Regions from separate parts of the Parashewanella sp. 2210YD4-3 genome, predicted to be linked through region 1. Evidence: predicted binding sites of a transcription regulator. Region 1 holds the regulator's gene; each other region holds the start of a gene.
The links. The regulator LexA, encoded in region 1, represses DNA repair genes until DNA is damaged. The targets are predictions, from matches to a motif close to TACTGTATNNNNATACAGTA.

Region 1 (3,289 bases):
ATCGAATTCGCAGTTGAGAGTTTTGCTGCTTTTCAAGAGCCTTAGCCACAATGGCTTCTTTGCTGAACCCATGAAACAACCGTAGAAAAAAAGGCGGTTTTTTATTAGTAGAAACAATGTATATATGCCCTTTTGTAGTGAGTCTAAAACTAAGAGAAGATTCAACGCCTTTTTCAACAAGACCTACTCGCCAAGGGTGATATTTCCCTGAATCAATTTCCGGGGTATCATCCAATATTAATATTGCAGAGCAATACACTTTCACTTTGAACTCAGTAGACTTACCTGCCAATTTTCGAAAAAAGCCTTTTATCCCTGTTACTCGAACATCAAAAATATCTGCAACGGTGTCTGGCGCATTGGGGATACAAGCATAGTGCTGACCTGAGATTGGCGTTAACTTCGCATTTGAATCAACATCTCGGGATTTTGCATGAGCCACACCACTTTTACTCATGGCTTGCGCATAACTTGGAGGAGGGTCACTTTGATTTTGAGATCTTATCGCTTCCATTGGCAATTCTATAAAAGTAAAAGTCTCATTATATAAATTAAAAGCTGAACACTGACTTAATTTAGGTAAACTCCCCAAAGGCAAATGTTAGAGGATAGTGCCAATTAGACCGTTGATTAACCCCAGTCAATCCAATGCGGTAACTTATTATTTTTCTTCACTCCCTTTTGCTTCTCGCCAGCAACAAAACAAGCAAAAGTAATCACAAGCTTTAGTTTCTAAGCAGGAACAAAGCAGCCAACATGGGCAACACATGTCTTTATCTCTTGTTATCTTATGTGGTTCAACACTCATAAATTTAGCAAGCAACATACGTAGCCTCATAGGCTCATGCTGAATAAGCTCTCTATGCTCATCAGGATCAATATAAGACTCCTTGATTTGAGAGAGAGACTCTGGATTACATTGATACTTCCGTTCACCATTAGATAAGCCCTGTGGCAGTGAAGCGCTACCGGCTACACCTACACTGCCATAACCAACTTGCTGTGGAGGAAAAATATCTGGATGTACTGCTGCCATTGGATGTGACTCGCTAAAATAAAACTCAGTATAAAATCCAATCACTTACTAAACGAGTGAATCATTGTTAATCTCTTGTCCTTCATTTTCTAACTGTGCCTTATAGCTGTAGGCTTTTATGGCGAAGTTTAATTTCAAACTTATGGCACTCAACAATTCAAGATAAATTTGGTTAACTCTTGCGCTATATAGATTACTGTATATAATACCAGTAACACTGTATGAACAAACAGGTATTGCGATGAGACCTCTAACGCCAAGACAAGCCGAAATTTTAGAATTGATCAAAAGCAATATTTCAGAAACGGGCATGCCTCCAACCCGCGCTGAAATTGCTCGTCGTTTAGGTTTTCGTAGCGCCAATGCTGCTGAAGAACACTTAAAAGCATTAGCCAAAAAAGGCTACATTGAGATCATGCCCGGTACCTCCCGTGGCATTCGTTTAACTCAAGAAGTGACAGCTCAAGAAACGGGTCTACCGTTAATTGGCCAAGTTGCCGCTGGCGCACCTATTCTCGCTCAAGAACATGTTGAACAACATTATCAAGTCGATGCTCACTTATTTAAGCCTTCCGCCGACTTTTTACTGCGTGTTCGTGGTGACAGTATGAAAAATATAGGCATCTTAGAAGGTGATTTGTTAGCGGTACATAAGCAGCAACAAGCCAATAATGGTCAAGTGGTGGTAGCACGGCTTGAAGACGAAGTCACCGTTAAACGTTTTGAGCAAAAAGGAAATGTGGTTTATCTACATGCTGAAAATGAAGACTACGCCCCAATTGAAGTCGATTTAAGCTACGAACAATGTGAAATTGAGGGGTTAGCTGTTGGTGTGATACGCAATGGAGAATGGTTATGAGTATGCAAACAATAGGAGCGCAACACCACCCAGGACTTTGGCAAAGTGACAATGTTTGGCAACCTCAAGCCATTAACACTGTGCAAACACAGTCTTATGGATTGACGGAACTGCAAACGCTAAGTCCACAGTTGGCTCAACTGAGCCATCAAGGGCGATGGATAGTATTAATCAATCCCCCAAGCAACAATTTCAAAACCATTTTGGCTAAAGCAGGAATTGCCATCGACAAAGTTTTGTTAGTCCACACTAAAGATGAAGTTGAAACTTTATGGGCAATGGAAAAAGCATTGACCTCTGGCACCAGCAGTGCCGCCATTTGCTGGACATCCAGCCTAGATATGAAAGACAAACGTCGCTTGCAATTAATCACTAAAAGCGCACGTGCGATGGGCATTATTTTTGAAACAGAAACTGAAGTCCCAACGACAACAATTAAAACATCATCTATAGCGGCTCACACTCACTAACTTTTCTGTAGTACTTGAGGCTCGCTTCAATTATTACGGCATCGGTCTGTAGTCAATGACCTTTGCCTAAGACATCACGTCTCTTTTTTATAATCTACCGATGAAGAGCTTTCATGGCTTCACTTCTCATCACCACTACAATTCGGTTTTTCACCTTTTGCCGTTCCCATTAAATAAAAATATCAAAAACCTTAACTTGATCAATCGGTAAGCACCAAGTATGGTAATCTCAATAATAAATTAACAATTTATTATCATGTGCAAAAAGTTTAATTAAAAGAAAGACATAAAAACCTAGCAAAATTCAATAAGGATGCTTTCCTTAAAGTAAGGCAGAAAACTCATTCTGCTGCATAGGTTGAAATGTCCCAGTGAAAAAGCTGTCGTACTATTTGATTCGCTGTTAAGCGCCAAAGTGGAAACACAAAAGCCGTATAAAGTAGCATTACCATTGTCGTACCGTAACAGACACGCCATACCGTCTCACCTCGGAGTTATTGGAACTTAAACCACTACGCTCTTAGATATCAACAAGCTTTTGGGAACCGGAGAGTTCGCATAGGGCTAAGGGATACTGTGTAACTCTTCTTTGTTTAACAAAGGAGACGTCAAGTGAAGCGAGTGTTGTATTGTTTATTGGCCGCACTAATGGTGCCGCCTGTTTGGGCCGAATCGATGCGCCTAAACATGACTCAGGGCGTGACGGGGATAAGCCAAGAAGTTTATCACCTGCACATGACTATTTTTTACATCTGCTGTGTTATTGGGGTGATTGTCTTTGGTGTGATGCTCTACGCCATGATCAAACATCGTAAATCTAAGGGCGCCGTTGCGGCCAATTTTCATGAAAGCACCAAAGTCGAAATCTTATGGACCATTATTCCATTTGTGATTTTGATTGCTATGGCCATTCCTGCAACCAAA
Region 2 (3,289 bases), on a different contig from region 1:
TCACAAACATTTGTTGATGGCCATTACCTGCAACTTGAGGTAAATGGGTGACGCAAAAGACTTGAGTAGACTCTCCAAGGCTTCTTAGCATTCGGCCAACCACAGCTGCTGTCGGACCGGATATACCCACATCGACTTCATCGAAAATGAGTGTTGGCGTAGAAACTTTTTGGGCAGTAATTACTTGTATACCAAGCCCAATTCGCGATAACTCACCGCCTGATGCGACTTTAGAAAGAGGTTCTAATGGCTGACCTGGGTTAGTTGTCACTTTGAAATCAATATGATCTGAGCCTAAATCAGTCATGGCTTGTTCTGTGTGATTGACTTCAATGCAGAACTTAGCATTTGGCATGTTTAGCTCTTTAATCGAAGTTGTGACTAACTTGTTCAGCTCTTTCGCGAATCTTAAACGGCTTAGGCTGAGCTTTTTCGCTGCAGCTTGATAATTTGTACGAGCTTGTTCTAGCACTGTTTGAATATCGTCAAGTTTACCTTCTGCTTGGGAAAGAGATTCAAGTTCTTGTTTGAGAAGTTGATGATGCTCGAATAATTCGTTTGGGCTGACTAAGTGTTTACGTGCTAATTGCATTGCTTTGGTTAAACGCTCTTCGAGTTGAGCAAATTGTTCAGGATCTTGCTCAAGCCCATTCACATAATGCTGAATTTCGCCGCTGCTCTCCTGCACTTGGATTAAAGCTTCATTAAGCATTTCTGTAATGGTTTTGAGTTTGGGATCTAAGCCTTCTAACTCTGAAGCTAGCTGAACTGATTGGTTCAACATTGATTCTATATTGGTTTCATCTTCACTTAAAAGTGATAGGCTTTGTTGACAGCTTTGAAGCAGCTCAGCGCTATTAGCTTGGCGCTTATGCTCTTGTTCAATTTGTTCAAATTCACCCTGTTTTAAATCAAACTCATTTAGTTCATCGACTTGGTACTCAACCAATTGTTTTCTAGCATTGCGCTCATCTTGGCTTGCTTTTAACTGTTTGAGTTCAGTCTGTACATTTTTGAAATTACGGAATTGTTGCTGAACTTTATAAATTAATCCCTGATGATTAGCATAACTATCTAATAAAGTAAGCTGGTGTTCGTTTTTTAGCATGGCATGGTGAGCATGCTGACCATGAATTGCCACTAAAAGCTGGCCTAGACTTTTTAATTGTGAGAGAGGAACAGGGTTTCCATTAACATAAGCTCTTGAGCGACCATCATTACCGATAGTACGGCGTAAGATACAGTCATCTTCTAAGTTAAGGTCGTGATCAGACAACCACTTTTTTGCTTGGGGAAGGTTGGAAATATTAAAGCTAGCGCATAATTCAGCTTTACTTGCACCATTGCGAACACTGCCAGAGTCAGCCCGATTACCTAAACATAATCCTAAGGCATCAATTGCAATAGATTTACCAGCTCCAGTTTCACCAGTAATGCTGGTCATTCCTTGCTGAAAGTCTAATTCTAGAAATTTTACAATGGCAAAGTTTTGAATGTTTAGTTGGCAGAGCATCCTAACTCCAGTCAAAAGTACTGTATTGATAAACAGTATACACTGGTTTTATATACAGTAAAGTGATTATTGGTGTTTTTTTGCTCATTAGCTAAGATTGTTTAGTGTTTGATGTGATGGAGTACTCACATGATTTGCCGCTATTTACTTTTGTCCCTAACTTTAATGCTTTCAATCTCCGGTTGTGGAACGGACTCTAAAAAACGTTCAGCTCATAGAGTGTTGCTGGCTGATAGCTATGTAGAAAATGCCAAAGTCTGTTTAGATTGTAATGGTGACTTAGTATGTGGAAGTGATGAAGATACCAGTTACACAATCAAAAATGGGGTGTTCGATATTAATGGCTTTGATCAGACAAGCTTACAGCAATGTTCACTTTTGGCTGAAATAAATCCGGATTCAACTTTTGCTAGTAATGGCAAACTTGTTAATAAGTCACTTAAGTTAGTTGCTAATGCGGGGTGTTCAATTGTTTCTACAAAAACCTCTGCAGCGCATCATTATAGTAGCTTTGGAGTTTCTGATGTTGAAGCTGCCAATAAAGCTCAGCGTGCTTTGTTAATCGATGTGGAACCCTGTTTTGATTATATAAGTGACAACTTACCGAATAGCACTGAGTTTAATATAGACCAAAGTATCGAAAGAAAAAGATTACAAAATATCTCAGTGCGAATGATGGAACGGCTTCACTCTGAGTTGTCTTTAATCAATGAAAGCTTGAGCGAATCGCAAACGCTAACTTATAAGCAAAAACACCACCTTGCGATGCACAACACGATTAACACTTTAAATCAAACATCTCAAATTAACGAGGTTGAAAATCAGATTCAGGCACCTCAACAAATTGAGTTGTCTGATAGTAAGCCTCATCTTAGAAACTACTTCGAAGAAGCTGTCCTTCTTGAGGCTAGACAAAACTCTACCCCTGCTAATTTCATTAGTATTTTTGAAAAAGCCAATTCAGTTCAAGGAGTGTTGAATACCTATAAAGACAAGCCACAATTAGCTTTTAGCCATTTTCAGGTAGTGCAGGATAAACTAGAACTCACTGAGAAAAAAATTAATGGTGTTACTCCTTCAGATGCAGTTAACAGAGGTTTTATTTCTAATGGTCAATTAGTTTTTGAAGAAGCTACTTATAGTTTAGGTAATGAGTACGACTTTGACTTACTTGAGACGGCTAGCCAAACTTTTACAAGTCAACAACAAGCAGTAGTATCGACTGAGGTTTTTAAAAATCCTCAAAGTATTTTGCTTACTAACCTTAATGCACCAGAGTTAAAATTTATCTGGACAGCGAAATCTTTTGCTGTGAAAACGGGTAGTGAGCAAGTTCAAGTAAGTAGCTTTTTTAATTCATTCCCTAATCTGAATGATTGGGCAAGTAGGACATCTCCAATTTCCACAAATGATGATAACGCATTTTTTAACAGCGACATTACAGGATACCAAACGGGTCTGATGCCTTTAATTGACTTTATTGATATCAATAAAGGTGATTGTACATCTATAACGGAGGAAAGTGGTTGTGGTGTCGTATCATCTTTTGAATTAAAGAGAAGAATGGATTCTACCTATGCCGATATTCCTTTCCCTAACCCCTTAAAGACTCCTGGAACATTAGATGAAATAAATATCAACACGCGTTTAAGTGAATTAGTTACAGTTACCAACCAACACATTTTTAAGCCCATTTTCATTTCAATCTACGACAATGGGAGTAATACCATAATGATTCAACTATTAGATGATGGGAAAATACAGTTTATCTTGTTA
Region 3 (3,289 bases), on a different contig from region 1:
TAATAAAAAAGAATAAACCTTTATGAGAATTGAACTGATTTCTGTTTTTTATAAAAATAGCATTTGTGTGAATATTTTTGAATTGGATGGGGAGGTCGGAAGGAGCAGAATAGCTCCTGTATATTTAAACGCTTACACTGCCTTAGCTAAGTCGTAATTTAGGTCTGTTTTATTATCTTTCAATATTTTGGCTGCTAGGTAGAGGCACTTACCGCAATCGGTGCCTAAATCATAAGAATCGCGCAGTTCTTTAACATGCTCCGCACCATCATTTATGGCTTGTTGTATATCCTTTTCAGTTATCCCATGGCAAACGCAAACATACATACTCTAATTTCTTATTTTTCTGCTTATCGATTTAGGTATAGATAGTATTCACAATGCGAATCATTATCAATACCAAGGGTCGAGTTTTAGGTTTATCTCTTTAAATTAAGTTGACCTTGCTCACAAAACAGCCATAAGATCGATTGTTAAATATGTTGGCAAAGGGATACTAACTTGTTATTTATCACCAACCGAACTCCAAAACAGTCGGCGCGCTCCCGTAAAGGTAGACGGATCAGTTTTGATTATCAAAATACTGCAGTATCACAGTACTTGTATTTTTGTCAGCGCCATAATGCCGATGAATATACCGAAATTCTGCATCATGATTTCTTTCAGCATTTAAAATCCTTACCTGCTCATACTCAGCTTTTGTTTTACATTCATGGCTTTAATAACAATATGGAGCCAGATGTTTTTGAAAATGCCAATAAGCTTCAAAACTTGATTAATCAGCAATCATCACAGCTGGTGGAAGTTATCCCAATCATTTGGCCGTGTGATGATGACTCTGCCTTAGCCTTTATTGATGATTATTGGGATGATCAAGATGCTGCTGATGCCAGTGGCCCAGCTTTTTCAAGACTATTGGGTAAATTTGAACAATGGCGTCGAGAGGCTGAGCAACAACAGCATCCATGTTTTAAGCGGATGAATGTATTAGCTCACTCTATGGGGAATCGAGTACTCGTAAATGCGATAGCTGACTGGGCGACGAAATATAATTCTAATAATATGCCATTGCTATTTCGAAATATTTTTATGGTGGCCGCTGATGTTGATAATCAAATTTTAGAGGCTAACAAACCTGGTCACTACTTGAGCGATTCAGCGCGTAATCTATGTGTTTATTTCGCCAGAGATGACTTGGCTATGCCCGCCTCAAAATTAGCTAATTTACGTCATAAATGTTTATCGCGTCGAATGGGAATGACGGGACCTAATGATTTAAAACAGTTACCAAAGAATGTTTATGAAATTGATTGTGATAATTTTAATAACAAGTTTGATTTAAAAGGGCATAGTTATTTTCTTGATAATAAGCATGGCGTGGCAAGCCCTGTCATAGAACATATGATAAAAGCGATCACCACAGGTCGTGTTAGTCCACCACAACCGAGTCATATATTACCGTTTATTCAATCGGAGTAAGGGCAGTGTTATGAGTCTAATATGTAATACACCAAAGCCACCTTATTATGCGGTCATTTTTACTTCAGTGAGATCCAACATTGAAGATGGTTATGCCGATATGGCAAATCACATGATGACGTTAGCTGCACAGCAACCGGGATTTCTTGGCGTAGAGTCTGCTCGCGAGTCTATAGGTATAACCGTATCGTACTGGGAAAGCTTACAAGCAATAAAAGATTGGAAAAACAATCAAAATCATATGAAAGCGCAGCAATTGGGTAAGGAAAAGTGGTATTCAGAATATACAACTCGCATCGTTAGAGTAGAAAAAGAATACAGCTTTAAATGATGAAGGAAGTCTATAAGATTTATCTGCAGTCGTTATCACAATTTATTTGATCTTTACCTTATCTGATAATCCTTGCTAATATATACTGTATAAATAAACAGTGTATCGATATATGAAGATAATTCCTATATATGCTCAAGCAGGAGTAACAGGTTTTGAATCCCCAGCTGCAGAATACTCACAGCTGACATTAAGTCTAGATGAGTTGCTTATCGAGCATCCTAGCGCGACTTTTATTGGCCGAGCGAAAGGAGATAGCATGCAAGGTGTTGGGATTTTTGATAATGATGTTTTGATTGTCGACAGGCATGTTCATCGTCGGCATATGGATATTGTGGTGGCTAACCTTAATGGTGAGTTTGTCTGTAAGATTTATGACGCTAAGCGTAAGCAGCTGCTTTCTGCCAACGAACAATATCAAGCAATTACAGTAAATGAGTACGATGAGTTTTCTATCGAAGGAGTGATTATTCGTTCAATTCGTTGCCATCGCGTTAGCGCATTGTTGGGCTAATCAATGTTTGCCCTTGTTGACGCTAATAGCTTTTATTGTTCTGCGGAAGCCGTATTCCGACCTGATTGGCGCCGTAAGCCAATCATAGTGCTAAGTAATAATGATGGCTGCATTGTGGCAGCAAACCGTCTTGCCAAAGAAGCCGGAATAAAAAAGTTTATTCCGTATTTTCAAGCCCGTCATTTATGTGAACAGAAAGGGATTATTGTTTGTTCGTCAAATTATGAACTGTATTCCGACTTATCTTCCAAATTGATGCAAACCATTGGACGCTTTGCACCTGAACAGCACATATATTCAATTGATGAAACGTTCTTGTCGCTTAAAAATACCGCAAAAACAATTCCAGATTTAGTGGATCATGGACAGTTGATCAGAAGAACCGTCTGGAAAGAAACTCGACTGCCAGTATGCGTCGGTATAGGTTCGACATTGACCTTAGCAAAACTTGCAAATCATGCGGCAAAAAAACATCGAGTATATAACGGCGTGTGCGTACTAGACTCTATTTCCTGTATTGCCTCACTTTTACAGCTTACCGATGTTGAAGACGTGTGGGGAATAGGTCGCAAGTTATCTATAAAACTGAGGTTACTAGGAGTAAATACGGCTTATGAGCTTGCTAAGATGCCCGCTAAATTAGCCAGAAAACAATTTAGTGTTGAAGTAGAGCGTACCATTAATGAACTTAATGGCATTTGTTGCAAACACTGGGATGAGGTAAAAGCGGACAGTAAACAAATCTTTTCTACTCGCAGCATGGGTAATCGAATCACTAATAAAGCAGAGTTACATCAAGCATTATCTAAACACGCAGGTATTGCAGTGGCTAAAGCTCGAAAACAAGGCTCTGGTTGTACCCAAATGCTGATCTTTGCTCACAGCTCTCCTCATGATAAGCAACCGCGCTTTTTTAAACGCTTATTAAGTTTTCCTAGGCCATCGAATTGTTCTATGGAAATTTG

Region 2: the regulator LexA is predicted to act here: its motif matches at 1,532-1,551, upstream of recN (DNA repair protein RecN).
Region 3: the regulator LexA is predicted to act here: its motif matches at 1,894-1,913, upstream of AC1EU0_RS06190 (LexA family protein).

Annotation. Positions count from the first base shown of each region.
Region 1 covers NZ_JBWQOG010000017.1:33,526-36,814, reverse strand. Annotated here, with positions in the region: gene AC1EU0_RS18640 (hypothetical protein) at 1-514, opposite strand, end outside; gene AC1EU0_RS18635 (hypothetical protein) at 662-1,036, opposite strand; gene lexA (transcriptional repressor LexA) at 1,278-1,895, shown strand; gene AC1EU0_RS18625 (cell division inhibitor SulA) at 1,892-2,365, shown strand; partial or broken gene coxB (cytochrome c oxidase subunit II) at 2,978-3,289, shown strand, end outside.
Region 2 covers NZ_JBWQOG010000001.1:54,225-57,513, reverse strand. Annotated here, with positions in the region: gene recN (DNA repair protein RecN) at 1-1,513, opposite strand, end outside; gene AC1EU0_RS00200 (hypothetical protein) at 1,643-3,289, shown strand, end outside.
Region 3 covers NZ_JBWQOG010000003.1:205,780-209,068, forward strand. Annotated here, with positions in the region: gene AC1EU0_RS06175 ((2Fe-2S)-binding protein) at 133-327, opposite strand; gene AC1EU0_RS06180 (alpha/beta hydrolase) at 502-1,479, shown strand; gene AC1EU0_RS06185 (antibiotic biosynthesis monooxygenase family protein) at 1,490-1,810, shown strand; gene AC1EU0_RS06190 (LexA family protein) at 1,923-2,324, shown strand; gene AC1EU0_RS06195 (Y-family DNA polymerase) at 2,328-3,289, shown strand, end outside.